Regions from separate parts of the Pantoea sp. X-Soil-MYKO-1785 genome, predicted to be linked through region 2. Evidence: predicted binding sites of a transcription regulator. Region 2 holds the regulator's gene; the other holds the start of a gene.
What was found. The regulator PhoB, encoded in region 2, activates phosphate uptake and scavenging genes when phosphate is short. The targets are predictions, from matches to a motif close to CTGTCATAAAACTGNCNNAT.
Positions count from the first base shown of each region.

Region 1: the regulator PhoB is predicted to act here: its motif matches at 3,591-3,610, upstream of pitA (inorganic phosphate transporter PitA).

Region 1 covers NZ_AP036000.1:3,951,511-3,959,289, forward strand. Annotated here, with positions in the region: gene AC6I8D_RS18775 (LacI family DNA-binding transcriptional regulator) at 1-4, shown strand, start outside; gene AC6I8D_RS18780 (hypothetical protein) at 36-863, opposite strand; gene AC6I8D_RS18785 (hypothetical protein) at 865-1,062, opposite strand; gene AC6I8D_RS18790 (aldo/keto reductase) at 1,349-2,335, shown strand; gene AC6I8D_RS18795 (BaiN/RdsA family NAD(P)/FAD-dependent oxidoreductase) at 2,345-3,529, opposite strand; gene pitA (inorganic phosphate transporter PitA) at 3,773-5,275, shown strand; gene uspB (universal stress protein UspB) at 5,313-5,648, opposite strand; gene uspA (universal stress protein UspA) at 6,066-6,503, shown strand; gene rsmJ (16S rRNA (guanine(1516)-N(2))-methyltransferase RsmJ) at 6,554-7,306, opposite strand; gene prlC (oligopeptidase A) at 7,315-7,779, opposite strand, start outside.
Region 2 covers NZ_AP036000.1:935,067-942,845, forward strand. Annotated here, with positions in the region: gene AC6I8D_RS04230 (AAA family ATPase) at 1-2,304, opposite strand, end outside; gene sbcD (exonuclease subunit SbcD) at 2,301-3,500, opposite strand; gene phoB (phosphate response regulator transcription factor PhoB) at 3,696-4,385, shown strand; gene phoR (phosphate regulon sensor histidine kinase PhoR) at 4,400-5,719, shown strand; gene AC6I8D_RS04250 (PstS family phosphate ABC transporter substrate-binding protein) at 5,732-6,652, shown strand; gene AC6I8D_RS04255 (cobalamin-independent methionine synthase II family protein) at 7,116-7,779, shown strand, end outside.

The sequences.
Region 1 (7,779 bases), 3.0 Mb from region 2:
GTAAGCCCCTCACGCAGTAAGGGGCCAGCACAAGGTTACTGCGGTGGCTCCCGGCTCTCATCATCCGGACTCTTATCGTTATCGCTGCCCTGGCTCTTCTCGACTTCCTGGGGATGGCCCATCGATAGCGCAGTGGCGCTGGCCGGGTCAAACAGTGACAGGCTTTCAATCTGATCGACCATAATTACTTTACGAAATGACATCGCGTCTTTCGGCGTAGAGTCCAGCGTAATGTCATGCTCGGCATACCACTTGCTGTAGTTATGCTCTACCGCCAGCTTCAGCGTTTTGCTGTCGCGATAGCCGCTGAGCATCGGGATCAGAACGATATTTTTGGTGCTTTCATACTCAAAGGTTGAGGCGTGCACCATTCCGATGTAAATGCGGCGGGACTTGAGCGTAATCCACGCCAGTTCACCCTCTTCCATACATTGAAACAGCAGCTGCTCAACGCCATTCGAGCGCGACAGTTGCTGATAGAGATCTTTACGCCCGGAGACGTTAAGTCGTGCACTGCCCGCCCAGTTCGAGCGATACAGGCAAAACAAAATGGCAAACGCCAGCATGATCACAATCGGTGCCTGGATGCCGAGGAAGCTCCAGTTCATAAACTCCATCTGCCATTTGAGATGGACGCCCGGGATCATCTGTACCGCGTTGGCAATAGCAGAGATGGCGAGCAGCAGTAACCAGACAATGCCGGTGGCAAACACGCCCTGCAAAACAAAAATACAGCCGTACAAGGCAACCAGAAAATAGACATCCCAGCCCGACGAGCGGCGGATTTTAAAGCGGCTATTCAAATCGCGGCTGGTGTACCAGTAACCACTGACCATTAACACCATGAATATTGCGGTACCCACCTCAGACTCCCTTTAACGTATTCACATGGCGGGCAAAATCTTCGTGCACTTCTTCACTAAGGGTGTTGACCGAGATATTGCCGTTCTCGTCAATGATGATGCGTTCACCTTCAGCGATGGAGTCGTTGATGTCCTGGCGGGACATGATCTGCAGAAATTTCTCGGGACTGGCAAACAGCGATTTAACAAATTTGAACATGGCGATCCACTTATCGGGTTTAAAAGAGAAAGTATGTGACCGAAACGGCACTCTCGCCTGGTTAATTTCAGGTGAAATTTCTTAAAATCAATTAATTAGCGAAGCGGCTATCGTTCATCTCCGGCCGCATTTTGCCGAAATAGCCAGCATAACCAGTAGATTGGCGGTGTCGTCTGCCCTTTTTCAGCGTAGCAGTCTGTGACCGGGCGTCATCCCTTCCTCGCCGGTTAGCGCTAAGCTCAATCTTTGTCAGCTTACTGTCACCCCTGTATTGAGGAAGATTCAGATGAAACAACGCACGTTAGGTCGTACCGGTCAGCGCGTCTCGGAGATTGGCTTTGGCGCATGGGCGATTGGCGGGACCTGGGGAGAAGTCAGTCAGCAGGATGCCGAGGCCGCGCTGCACGCGGCGCTGGATGCTGGCATCACCTTTATTGATACTGCCGATGTGTATGGTGACGGCCGCTCTGAAAAGATTATCGCCGGGGTGCTGAATCAGCGGGGCGGTGAACGTCCGTTTGTGGCGACCAAGCTGGGCCGGCGGCTGTCGCCGCACGTTGCTGACGGTTATAACGCCAGCAACCTCAACGCGTTTGTTGACCGCTCGCGTGAGAACCTGCAAACCGACACGCTGGATTTAGTGCAGCTTCACTGCCCGCCAACCGAGGTCTATTACAATCCGGAGGTGTTTGCAGTGATGGATGAGATGGTTGCCGCCGGGAAAATTCGTCATTACGGCGTGTCGGTAGAAAAAGTCGAAGAGGGACTGAAGGCGCTGGAATTTCCCAACGTCTCATCCATTCAGCTGATCTACAACATCTTCCGCCAGCGTCCGGCGGAACTGCTGCTGCGAGAGGCGAAACGGCGTAATGTCGGGATTATCGCCCGCGTCCCGCTGGCATCCGGCTTGCTGACCGGAAAAATGGGCCCGGACAGCCAGTTTGCTGCCGACGACCACCGCGCTTTCAACCGCAATGGCGAAGCCTTCGATAAAGGCGAAACCTTTTCCGGCGTACCGTATGAGGTGGCGCTGGAGGCGGTAGAGGAGATTCGTCGTTACGTGCCGGGCGACATCAGCATGGCGATGCTGGCGCTGCGCTGGGTCCTGATGAACGACGATGTCAGCGTGGTGATCCCCGGCGCGAAAAATCGCCAGCAGGCGGCAGACAATGCCCGCGCCAGCAGCGTTGACGCGCTGTCTGACCAGACTATGGCGGCGCTGCAGCAGATTTATCAGGCGAAGATTGCGCCTTACGTGCATCAGCGCTGGTAGTCGTACGATTTACAACGCCTGGGCGCACGCCCAGGCGGAACTCCACGCCCACTGGAAGTTATATCCCCCCAGCCAGCCGGTCACATCCACCACTTCACCAATGAAATAGAGGCCCGGTACCGTCCGTGCTTCCATGGTTTTCGAAGAGAGCTGGGTGGTATCCACGCCGCCCAGCGTCACTTCAGCAGTGCGATAGCCTTCGGTTCCGTTTGGCTGAATACGCCAGGCGTGCAGCGTCTGCACCAGCTCTGCCTGCTGCTTGCTGTTGAGCTGCTTCAGAGTGATATCCGGCACCACCTTCAGCGTTTGCAGCACTTCCACCAGCCGTTTCGGCAGAATTTTTGCCAGGCTGTTCTTCAGGCTAAGGTTCGGATGCGCCTCACGCTGAACGGTCAGAAAGGCATCAAGCGGCGTGGCAGGCGACAGATCGATGGTGACGAACTCACCCGGCAGCCAGTAGCTGGAGATCTGCAACACCGCCGGGCCAGAGAGCCCACGGTGGGTAAACAGCATCGCCTCTTTAAAGCGGGTGCCGTCCTGCGCGTCGATGGTGGTTTCCAGTGCTACGCCGGACAGCGTCTGCAGCTGTTCCAGCAGCGGCTTATGCAGGGTAAACGGCACCAGCGCAGCGCGCGTCGGGAAAACAGTCAGACCAAACTGTTCAGCAATTTTATAGCCAAACGGCGACGCGCCCAGGCCGGGCATCGACAGGCCGCCGCTGGCAATCACCAGTTTTTCCGCCTGCACCGTGCTGCCGTTCAGTTGCAGGGTGTAGCCGCTGTCGTCACGCGTCACGTTCAGTACTTCACTGCGTAACCGCAGCGTCACCTGGCCCTTTTCACACTCGGCCAGCAGCAGATCGACAATCTGCTGGGCGGAATCGTCACAAAACAGCTGGCCGAGGGTTTTCTCATGCCAGGCGATCTGGTGACGATTAACCAGATCGATAAAGTCCCACTGGGTATAACGCGCCAGCGCCGACTTACAGAAATGGGGGTTATGTGACAGATAGGCTGCCGGTTCGGTGTACAGATTGGTGAAGTTGCAGCGCCCGCCGCCTGACATCAGGATCTTTCGTCCCGGCTTTTTGCCGTTATCCAGCAGCAATACGCGACGCCCGCGCTGTCCGGCCTGGGCAGCACAGAACAGCCCTGCGGCCCCGGCACCAATGATGATAACGTCAAACTGTTCCACGGCGGTTTACTCACTTAATCGGAAAGGCGCAGATTGTAGTGATCTGCTCACTGAGACGCCAGTGTCAAAAATTTGCCGTAAATGTGTCATAATGTAACTGACTAATATCTGGGCCTTTTTACCCCTTTAACCCGGCTACGTTACTGCTAAAGGTCAAATTAAGGCTATATTTTCCTTTCCCATACAGCACGTTGTCGCGGATAATGCGCCGCGTTCATGTCCTCCAAAAATGGCGTAACGTTTATGCTACATCTGTTTGCTGGTCTAGACCTCAGTACTGGCCTGTTATTGGTTCTTGCCCTGCTGTTTGTATTGTTTTACGAAGCAATCAACGGCTTCCACGACACGGCCAACGCAGTTGCGACGGTCATCTATACGCGTGCCATGCGTGCCCAGCTTGCTGTGGTTATGGCTGGCGTGTTTAACTTCTTTGGCGTGCTACTCGGTGGATTGAGTGTCGCCTATGCCATTGTTCATATGCTCCCCACCGATCTGTTGTTGAATGTTGGATCGGCTCACGGTCTCGCCATGGTGTTTTCTATGCTGCTGGCGGCGATTATCTGGAATCTCGGCACCTGGTATCTGGGTCTGCCGGCGTCCAGCTCCCATACCCTGATCGGCGCCATTATTGGTATCGGTCTGACCAACGCCCTGATGACCGGTACCTCGGTGGTTGATGCGCTCAACATCCCGAAAGTGCTGAACATCTTCCTGTCTCTGATCCTGTCGCCGATTGTCGGCCTGGTGATTGCCGGTGGCCTGATCTTTATTCTGCGCCGTTACTGGAGCAGCACTAAAAAACGTGCCCGCATTCATATGACGCCAGCCGACCGCGAAAAGATCGACGGCAAGAAAAAGCCGCCGTTCTGGACCCGCATCGCCCTGATTGTTTCGGCGATCGGCGTCAGCTATTCGCATGGCGCGAATGACGGCCAGAAAGGCATTGGTCTGATCATGCTGGTGTTGATTGGCGTGGCACCGGCCGGCTTCGTGGTGAACATGAATGCCTCAGGCTACGACATCACCCGCACCCGCGATGCGGTTAATCATCTGGAGCAGTATTATCAGCAGCACAACGCTTCGCTGACGCATATTATCCAGATGGCACCGCCTAAGCTGCCAACGCCGGAAGAAGTGCCATCCACCAGCCCGCAGGAGTTCCACTGTGACAGCGCCCGCGCGTTACAGGCGGTTCAGCGCGCACAGGTGTTGCTGAATAACCTGCAAAGTTACGATCAGCTGACGGTCGAACAGCGCGGCCAGATGCGTCGCCTGCTGCTGTGTATCTCAGACACGGCGGACAAAGCGGCCAGGCTGCCGGAAACCACCCCGGACGACAAACGCTTCCTTAACAAGCTGAAAAGCGATCTGCTTGGCACCATCGAGTATGCGCCAATCTGGATTATCGTTGCGGTCGCGTTAGCGCTGGGCATCGGCACCATGATTGGCTGGCGTCGTGTTGCCACCACCATTGGTGAGAAGATTGGTAAAAAAGGCATGACCTATGCGCAGGGAATGTCAGCCCAGGTTACGGCAGCGCTCTCTATCGGCGTCGCCAGCTATACCGGGATGCCGGTTTCCACCACCCACATCCTCTCTTCGTCAGTCGCCGGTACCATGCTGGTTGACGGCGGCGGATTGCAGAGCCGGACCATCAAAAACATCGCCATGGCGTGGATCTTCACGCTGCCGGTGTGTATTGTGCTGTCAGGTTCGCTCTACTGGATTGCGTTAAAACTGGTGTAATGCCAGCCAGACCAGAGGGCGACGAAAGTCGCCCTTTTTAATGCCAGATCGCCATCGCCACCAGGCTGATCACCACCAGTCCACACAGCGCGCTGGTCAGCATAAACTGTCCTCTTACCCGCTCGCAGCGACGAATGAATTCGTCATCATGATGATCAAGATAGCGTTTCGCCCAGATATAGGTCACCAGCCGCACCTGCTTGCTGGGCTGCCCATGAGAAGTGAAAAATCCCGCCCCGTCGACATACTGATACAGCAGCGGATCGCAACCGCGTAATACCGCCAGCAACGCACGCAGAGAAGAAAAATAGCGCGCCATATTCACAATACACACCACACAAAGCGCCCAAAAAAGCGCAATAGTACTGATCATATTCTCCCCTCCTGGCTGGAGCCGCAGGAACAGACGCAGCGGGAAAACGCTGAGCACGCCCACAGAAATAGCCAACCTCTGAATCACCCAACTGCGATAGTGTTCTGAACGCCTGGGCGGTAACAAACCAGACCGCCTTTTTTCAGTGTAGGAGAAATGTTTAAATTTTTTCCAGCGATGAATTTCGTTTGGTGCGAGTAAAATTTCCGCATCGTTGATCTTATTCACAAGCCAGGCGGCAACGGCAGCATTTGCCCGCAGAGAAGGCTATACTCAGAAACATAACAACATGACCACCTGCACCGCAGGTACACACTTTGGTGGCGCTCATCGCCCGCTCGCGCAAAGGATTTCGCTAAGCTGTGACGCGGCAGGAACCCCGGATGCCATCCTTAATCTCGTGAAAGGAGTTTTATCATGGCTTATAAACATATCCTGATTGCAGTAGACCTTTCTCCCGAAAGCCAGTTACTGGTGGATAAAGCCGTTTCGCTGGCCCGCCCTTACGACGCCAAAATTTCCCTGATTCACGTTGATGTGAATTATTCCGATCTCTACACCGGCCTGATTGATGTCAACCTCGGCGATATGCAGAAGCGTATTTCTGAAGAGACGCACTCTGCTCTGAAAGGTCTGTCTGATTCCGCGGGCTACCCGATCAGTGAAACCCTGAGCGGCAGCGGCGATCTCGGCCAGGTGCTGGTGGATGCGATTAAAAAGTATGACGTCGATCTGGTGGTATGTGGTCATCACCAGGACTTCTGGAGCAAGCTGATGTCGTCGGCGCGCCAGTTGATCAACACCGTGCATATCGACATGCTGATTGTGCCGCTACGCGATGAAGACGAAGCCTGAGTGACGCTCAAAGACCATAAAGCCGGCTGATTGCCGGCTTTTTTATCGGGTTAACTGACCAGCGGCGGGTAGATATCGAAACGATGGCTTTTGGTCACCACCGCCGCCTGGGTGATCACGCCTGCCAGCGGCGGCGCATAGTCGGGCCGCTTCACCACGATCCGCTTCTTTGCCAGCCGGCGGGCCGGTTCCAGCAGCGCGTCAGCATCCTCATCAGCACCGACCAGCGACTGAAACACCCGCATCTCCTTTTTCACCAGCGCGCTTTTCTGCCGATGCGGATACATCGGGTCGAGATAAACCACGTCCGGCTGCGGGGTGATATCGCTCAGCGCCTCGGCGCTGGCGGCGTGAATCAGCGTCAGCCGCTGACGCAGCCAGCCGCCGATTTCCGCATCCTGATAGCCGCGCTGTAAACCATCTTCCAGCAGCGCTGCCACCACCGGATGGCGCTCCAGCATTCGCACCCGGCAGCCCAGCGCCGCCAGAACAAAGGCATCGCGTCCGAGTCCGGCGGTGGCATCCACCACATCCGGCAGATAGTCACCTTTAATCCCGACCGCTTTTGCCACCGCTTCACCGCGTCCGCCGCCAAAACGGCGTCGGTGCGCCATCGCACCCGAGACAAAATCGACAAAAACGCCGCCCAGCTTCGGCTCATCGCGCTTACGCAGCTCAAGATGCGTCGGGGTTTGTACCAGCGCCAGCAAGGCGTTCTCGTCGTGCTCCAGCTGCCAGCGCTGCGCTAAACGTGATAAGGCGCCGTCTCCGGCGCCTGATTCATCGAGCAAACAGATTTTCACCTGATGACTTATCCCTGAATACCGTAATGTTCCAGCATGGCGTCGAGCTGCGGTTCACGGCCGCGGAAGCGTTTGAACAGCTCCATCGGCTCTTCGGAACCGCCACGCGTCAGGATATTGTCGAGGAACGACTGGCCGGTTTCGCGGTTGAAAATGCCCTCTTCTTCAAAGCGTGAATAGGCATCCGCCGCCAGCACATCCGCCCACAGGTAGCTGTAGTAACCGGCCGCATAGCCACCGGCGAAGATGTGGCTGAAGGCGTGCGGGAAACGGCCCCATTCCGGACTCGGCACCACCGCAACGCGGCTTTTCACTTCACGCAGCGTCTCAAGAATTTGTGCCCCTTTGGCCGGGTCAAATTCGGTATGCAGACGGAAGTCGAACAGGCCGAACTCCAGCTGACGCAGAATAAACAGCGCCGCCTGGTAGTTCTTGGCCGCCAGCATTTTATCCAGCAGCGCCTTCGGCAGCGG
Region 2 (7,779 bases):
TTCCTGCTGCTGGCGCTGTTGCAGCGCGCTGAGCGCCTGCTGCAGGTTATCCAGCGACTGCTGCGCCAGCTGTTCGGCCTGCAGATGCTGCTGCCAGGCCTGCGACTGCTGAAGATGGTGATCTTTTGCCGCCTGGCGCGCCTGCTCAGCCGCCTCCAGCGCCTGTCGCTGCTGCTCAAGCTGCTGTTCGCGTTGATTTTGCTGCTGCTGCCACTGGGTCAGTGCGTCGCGATCTGACAGGGTGAAGGTAAGTGCCAGCTCACCGCTGAGCGCCTGCCATTGCTGCTCCAGACCAGCAAGCTGCCGCTGGGTTTCGGCAATGTCGTCGCGCAGCGTCTGCTGCTGGGTCGCCGACTGCTTTAACTGTTCTTTTTTGGCGGTACCCGCTTCGCGCAGTGCATCGACCTGCTGTTGCAGGGCAGCGCGTCGCTGTTGATTGGCGCTGATTTCCAGCGTGCTGTAGCTGGCGACTGCCGGATGTGTGCAGGAGCCACACAGCGGACAGGGCTGGTCTGGTGTGAGCCGGGCGCGATACTGCGAAAGATCGGCAATCTGCTGCTCCAGCGCGCAGATTTTATCGACATCATCCAGCTGCTGTTTCTCGCGTTTCCATGTTTCGCGCAGGCTGTGTAGTTCCGCCTCCGTCTGCTGGTGAGCTTTTTCCAGCCCGGCCAGCTGCTGCTGGCGCTGACCAAGCTGCTGATGCAGCGGATGCCATTGAGTGGAAAGCAGTAACAGCTGCTGCCGCGCCGCGCGGCTGCTGTGCAGCTGGCTTAGCGCCTCTCGTAGCGCGGCTGGCGGATGCTGCTCCTGCAGCGAAGTTAGTACTTGCTCTGCTTGCAGCAGCGCCTGAGCGGCGGCCTGCTCAGCCTGCTGGCGGGGTAAGGCCTGCTTCGCCTGCTGTTCCCGTTCTGCTTGCTGCGCCGCGATTTTCTGCTGCTGTTGCTGCTGCTGTTGCACCAGTCCGGCGAGGGTCGCCTCGCGCTGCGCCAGCTGGGCAAATCGTTCCTGCCACAGCGGCAGCGATGCGCCCCATTGCGCCATATCGGCTAACTGCTGACGCAGGGTTTGCTGCTCCGCGATCGCCTGTTGTAAGGCGCTAAGCTGGTGAGTCTGTTCGGTCAGCGTACCTTGAGTCCGATCGTACTGCTGCTGCTGGCGCTCTTTTTCCTGCTGCTGCTGCGTCAGCTGCTGTTGCAGTGCCTGCAGTGACTGATCCAGCGGCATCACCTGTTCGGTCAGCAGGCTCTCCTGTTGCTGCTGTTGCTGGCGTGCCTGTTCCGCCGCGGCCTGGGCGGCGGCATAGTGCTGCTGCTGGCGTTGCTGTTCAGCCAGCGCCTGCTGGTGCGCGTCGGACAGCTGCTGCTGCTGACTGCGTACCTCACGCAGCGCATTCGCCCGTTCGTCGCGCTGCTGCAGGGTAGCCCGCAGCTTTTCAGCCGGTTCGCTGCGCGTCAGCCGCTGCCGGTCCGCTTCAGCGGCCTGCGCCGCCGCCTCCGCCTGTTGCAGCGCCTGGCGGGTCTGCGCGATATCCTGCTGGAGCTGCTGCGCCTGTTGCTGCCACTGCTGCTGCTGCTGGGCGTGCTGATAGTCACGACTCAGCGTCTGTTCCGCCGCGCTCAGTTGCAGCATCTGCTGTTGCAGCGCGGTGCGGGTGTCGTCATCCAGCAGCGCCATGGCGCCCGCCCGGCTGCGCAGCAGGTCGAGCGCGGTTTTTGCCTCTTTATGGCGTTCATAGATTGCGGCGGAAATCTGGCCGTAAATTTCGGTGCCGGTCAGCTCTTCCAGCAGTTCGGCCCGTTCGCTGGCTTTGGCGTTGAGGAAGGCGGCGAACTGTCCCTGGGAGAGCATCATCGAGCGGGTAAAACGCTCAAAGTCGAGGCCGGAAAGGGTCTCAATCAGCCTCAGTTTGTCACCGACCTTGTCGGCGACGATGGTATCGTCGGCACAGCGCGCCAGCTCCACCCGCGGCGCCTGCAGTTTGCCGTCGGCGGTGCCGCGTGCGCGGTTCTGGCTCCAGAAGGCGCGCCAGGCTTCGCCTTTGATCTCAAATTCCACTTCGGCCAGACACTCGGCGCAGTCGCGGGTCATCAGCGCATTCTGACTCTGGGAGATGGCGCCGAGACGCGGCGTCTGGTGATAGAGTGCCAGACAGATGGCATCCAGCAGCGTGGTTTTGCCTGCGCCGGTGGCACCGGTAATCGCGAACAGCCCGTTGCTGGCGAAGGGTTCGGCGCGGAAATCGATAAACCATTCACCGCGCAGTGCGTTAAGGTTTTTAAACCGTAGCGTGAGGATCTTCACTGTGGTTCCTCAATGTCGGCCAGCGTCTGGCGGAACAGGGTGGTCATCTGATCGATCTGCTGCGGTTGCAGTTCACTATCCAGCGCCAGGCGACGGGCAAACACCTCTTCCACTTTCAGTTCGCTCAGGGTTTCGTTGTCGAGTCGCGCCAGACTGTGCTGACGCTGCTCGCGGCTGCGGCGCAACAGCAACACTTCCACCGGCAGTTCTGCGGTCAGGGTTTCCACCTGGCGCTGCAGGTCGCTGAGGTACTCCTGAGTAGTGACTTCGATATCCAGCCAGGTCGGTTTTTCCTGCTGCACGCCGCTGAAATCGCTGAGCTGCTGCGCAATCTGTGCCAGTGAGCCTTTCAGTACCTGCATCGGCTGCACCTGCGGCACCACCAGCGGCGTCACCGTTTGCAAACCGCGCGGGGTGAAGTCCAGCAGGAAGACGCTTTTTTCACTGCCCAGTTCATCAAAACTGAGTGCAATCGGCGAGCCGCTGTAACGGATGTGCTCGGTGCCCGCTACCCGCTGAGCGCGATGAATGTGGCCGAGCGCGATGTAATCGACCTCAGGAAAGGCGGCGGCCGGAAAGGCGTCCAGCGTGCCGATATAGATGTCACGTACCGAGTCGCTCTGGCTGACGCCGACGGTGGTGAGATGGCCGGTGGCCACGATTGGCAGAGCCGGGTCCAGCGCCCGCGCGGCAGCCACGCGCTGCTGATAATGATGAGCAATCGCCTCCAGCAGCGAGGTCTGCTTGTCGCGTCCGGACTGGCCGGCGCGGCTGCGCAGGATGTCGCGCGGCCGCAGATATGGAATGGCGCACAGCAGCACGCCCGGCGCGCCCTGACGGGTGGTGAGCAGCAGCACATCGCTGTTGGCCTCGGGCGTGGCGATCACCCGGGTATTCAGGCAGGCGAGCAGTTCGCGTGACTCATTGAGCGTCGCCACCGAGTCGTGATTGCCCGCCAGCACAATCAGCTGACAGCCGCTGGGCTGCAGCGCCACCACAAAGCGGTTGAACATTTCGCGCGCGTAGCTGGGCGGGGTGCCGGTATCGAACAGATCGCCCGCCACGATTAACGCATCCACCTGATGCTGTTCGATCTGGATCAACAACCAGTCGAGAAACGCCTGATGTTCCGCTGCCCGACTCTTGTTGTAAAAGAACTGCCCCAGATGCCAGTCCGCAGTATGAATGATGCGCATAAAACTCCCTGCCGTTGTAATTCGCCCGGCGATTATACTGGCTCTGTGGCCAAAGCGAAAAATTGTCGCTGCGCGGTCATAATTGATTACCACTGGCCTGAATGAGCGGGTATGTTTTTCATAAAAGTGTCACAAATCTGACGCATAATGGCGCCGCGAATCTCAGTGACAGCCGTCATATCAGCAGGAGTAATAATGGCTAAGCGCATTTTGGTTGTGGAAGATGAAGCCCCAATCCGTGAAATGTTGTGCTTTGTTCTGGAGCAGAACGACTATCAGCCAATTGAGGCGGAAGATTATGACAGCGCAGTGGGTAAGCTGATTGAACCCTGGCCCGATCTGATTCTGCTGGACTGGATGTTACCCGGCGGCAGCGGCATTCAGTTTATTAAGCATCTGAAACGCGAAGCGATGACCCGCGATATTCCGGTGATGATGCTAACCGCCCGCGGTGAAGAAGAGGACCGGGTGCGCGGGCTGGAAGTCGGCGCTGACGATTACATCACCAAGCCGTTCTCGCCAAAAGAGCTGATGGCGCGCATCAAAGCCGTCATGCGCCGTATTTCACCGATGGCGGTGGAAGAGGTGATTGAGATGCAGGGACTGAGTCTGGATCCCTCCTCGCACCGGGTGATGTCGGAAACCACGCCGCTGGAAATGGGCCCTACCGAATATAAACTGCTGCACTTCTTTATGACCCACCCGGAGCGGGTTTATAGCCGCGAACAGCTGCTGAACCACGTCTGGGGCACCAACGTGTATGTCGAAGATCGCACCGTCGATGTTCACATTCGCCGTTTACGTAAAGCGCTGGAAGTCTCCGGCCACGATCGCATGGTACAAACCGTCCGTGGAACAGGGTATCGTTTCTCTGCCCGCTACTAAACGGAGTTTTCACCGTGCTGGAACGCCTCTCCTGGAAGAGATTACTGTCAGAACTGCTGCTGGCGTGTCTGCCTGCGCTGCTGCTTGGCCTGCTGTTCGGTTATCTGCCGTGGCTGCTGTTGCTGAGCGTGCTGGCGGTGCTGCTGTGGCATTTCCACAACCTGATGCGCCTGTCGCACTGGTTGTGGCTCGATCGCACCATGACGCCGCCGGCCGGGCGGGCCAGCTGGGAACCGCTGTTTTACGGGCTCTACCAGATGCAGTTACGCAACCGGCGGCGGCGGCGTGAACTCGGCAACCTGATTAAACGCTTTCGCAGCGGCGCTGAGTCGCTGCCGGATGCGGTGATCCTCACCACCGAAGAGGGCACCATTTTCTGGTGCAACGGGCTGGCACAACAGCATCTCGGGCTACGCTGGCCAGAAGATAATGGCCAGAACATCCTTAACCTGCTGCGCTATCCGGAATTCTCGCGCTATATCCGCCAGCGTGACTTCGACAAACCGCTGACGCTGGTGCTGAATAACCAGTACCACATGGAATTTCGCGTTATGCCCTACAGTGAAGGCCAGTGGCTGCTGGTGGCGCGTGACGTCACTCAGATGCATCAGCTGGAGGGGGCGCGGCGTAACTTCTTTGCCAACGTCAGCCATGAACTGCGCACCCCGCTGACGGTGCTGCAGGGCTATCTGGAGATGATGAATGACTCGGTGATGAACGAGCGTTCACGCGGTAAGGCGCTGCATACCATGTCGGAGCAGACGCGCCGCATGGACAGCCTGGTTAAACAGCTGCTGACGCTGTCGCGGATTGAAGCTGCACCGGCGATCGATCTGAAAGAGAAGGTTGATGTGCCGGTGATGCTCCGGCTGCTGCAGCATGAGGCCGCCACCCTGAGCGGCGGACGTCACGACATCCATTTCCATACCGATCCGCATCTGAAAGTGTTCGGCAACGATGAACAACTGCGCAGCGCCATCTCCAACCTGGTCTACAACGCGGTAAATCATACGCCGGAGGGCACGCGCATTGATATCAGCTGGCTGCGCAGCAAGCAGGGCGCAACGTTTCGGGTGTGCGATAACGGGCCGGGCATCGCGGCTGAACATATTCCCCGTCTCACCGAGCGTTTCTACCGGGTCGATAAGGCGCGATCGCGGGCGACCGGCGGCAGCGGGCTGGGGCTGGCGATCGTGAAACATGCCCTGAGCCACCATAATGCGCGGCTAGATATCACCAGCGTGCCGCATCAGGAGACCTGTTTTACCTTTACCCTGCCGGCAAGGTTGATTGTCAGCAGTGGGATGCAGGAGAATGCCTCCATTAATGGCTGACGGATCTGCTTGATGCGCGCACTTGTTTTGTTGATGGTCATTTTATTGCCAGGCATGGCGCTGGCCCAGCCCGGCACGCTGTCGGGCAACCTCAGCAGCGTCGGGTCTGATACGCTGGGCTACCTGATGACGCTGTGGGGCGAGGATTTCAGCCGGCAGGCACCGGGGGTCAATGTGCAGGTGCAGGCTTCCGGTTCGTCGACCGCGCCGACTGCGCTGGCTGCCGGTGCGGCGCAGCTTGGGCCAATGAGCCGCCCGATGCAGGCGGATGAACGGCAGGCGTTTGAAGCGCGCTATGGTTATCCTCCGCTGGCGGTACCGGTAGCGATGGATGCGCTGGTGGTGGTGGTTAATCAACGCAATCCGCTGCAGCAGATTACGCCGCGTCAGCTCGACGCCATTTTCTCGATTACCCGCCTGTGTGGCGCGACATCGGTGCCGCAACGCTGGGGCGATCTCGGCACGCAGGCATCTGAGTGGGTCCGCCGACCGATCCAGCGCTACGGACGCAACTCGGCGTCCGGCACCTGGGGATTCTTCAAGCAGCAGGCGCTCTGTCAGGGCGATTTTCGCAATGACGTAGCCGAATTTCCCGGTTCGGCAGCGGTGGTACAGGCGGTGGCCGGCAATCCACGCAGCATCGGTTACGCCAGTTTTGGCTTCCATCTCAGCGGCGTAAAAATGCTGGCGGTGGTGAACCCTCGGGGTGAGGCTGTAGCACCCGACGCAGAGGCGATCCGCAGTGGTCGTTATCCGTGGGCCCGTCCGCTCTATCTGTACGTCAACAAGGCGCCGGGTCAGCCATTGCCGCCGCTGGTGGCAGCGTTCCTGCAGCAGGTGCTCTCGGTGCAGGGACAGCGACGGGTCAGCGAGGCGGGATATCTGCCACTCTCTGATAGCCAGATGGCGCAGGCGCGCGCGGCGCTTAATTAACCCTTTTCAGGCAGGCATCACGCTTAATCGATCATCTTCAGGCGCGCGTTCTGCATGTGCTTTGCCGGCGCGCGGCGTTTAACCGATCGTCTTCAGGCGCGTATGGCTTTGCTTATCCGCGACCGGCACGCGGCGCTGTATCGGTCGTCTTCAGGCGCGTAACACTTTGCTTAACCGGCGCTGGATGATTCACCTCTGGTCGCACCTTCTGCTCTTCTTAGCTGCTGTAAATATCATCGTCACTGGCGTAACAGACGGCTCTCCTTAGCCGCTGCAAAGCTGGGCAGCAACTCATCTTATCAGCCAACATGAATTTTCTTCATGAGCGGTGAATTTTCTTCTGTTGCAGCGGACGGCGGCACGTGTCATCCTGCGTTCAGACGTATAGCCATCCAGATGGCTATAAATAACAGAGCGCAATTATTTCCTGCTGAAACCACCGGCAGGCGAGACAGGAGTGATCATGCAAAGAAATACCGCCCCGTTCCGTGCTGATACCGTCGGCAGTTTTCTGCGTCCCGCCGCGATTAAGCAAGCGCGTGAGCAGTTCGCCGCCGGTGAAATTGATGCGGCAGCCCTGCGGCAGGTTGAAAATGACGCCATCCGCGATGTGGTGGCAAAACAGCGCGAAAATGGCCTGCAGGTGGTGACCGATGGCGAATTTCGTCGCGGCTGGTGGCACTTCGACTTTTTCTACGGCCTGGATGGCGTGGAAGCGTATGAAGCGGAGCAGGGTATCCAGTTCAACGGCGTGCAGACCAAAGCGCATGGCGTGAAAGTGGTAAGTAAGCTCGGTTTTTCCAGCCATCCGATGCTGGAGCATTTCCGCTTTTTGCAAAGCGTCGCCGGTGATGCAATGCCAAAAATGACCATTCCCAGCCCCAGCGTGCTGCACTTCCGTGGCGGGCGCAAAGTGATCGATGCAGAGGTCTATCCGGACCTGGCTGATTACTTTGACGACCTGGCACAGACTTATAAAGACGCTATTAAAGCGTTTTACGCCGCTGGCTGCCGCTATCTGCAACTGGATGACACCGTCTGGGCGTATCTCTGCTCTGAAGATCAGAAACGCGAAATCCGGGCACGCGGCGACGATCCGGAAGCGCTGGCGCGGACCTATGCTCAGG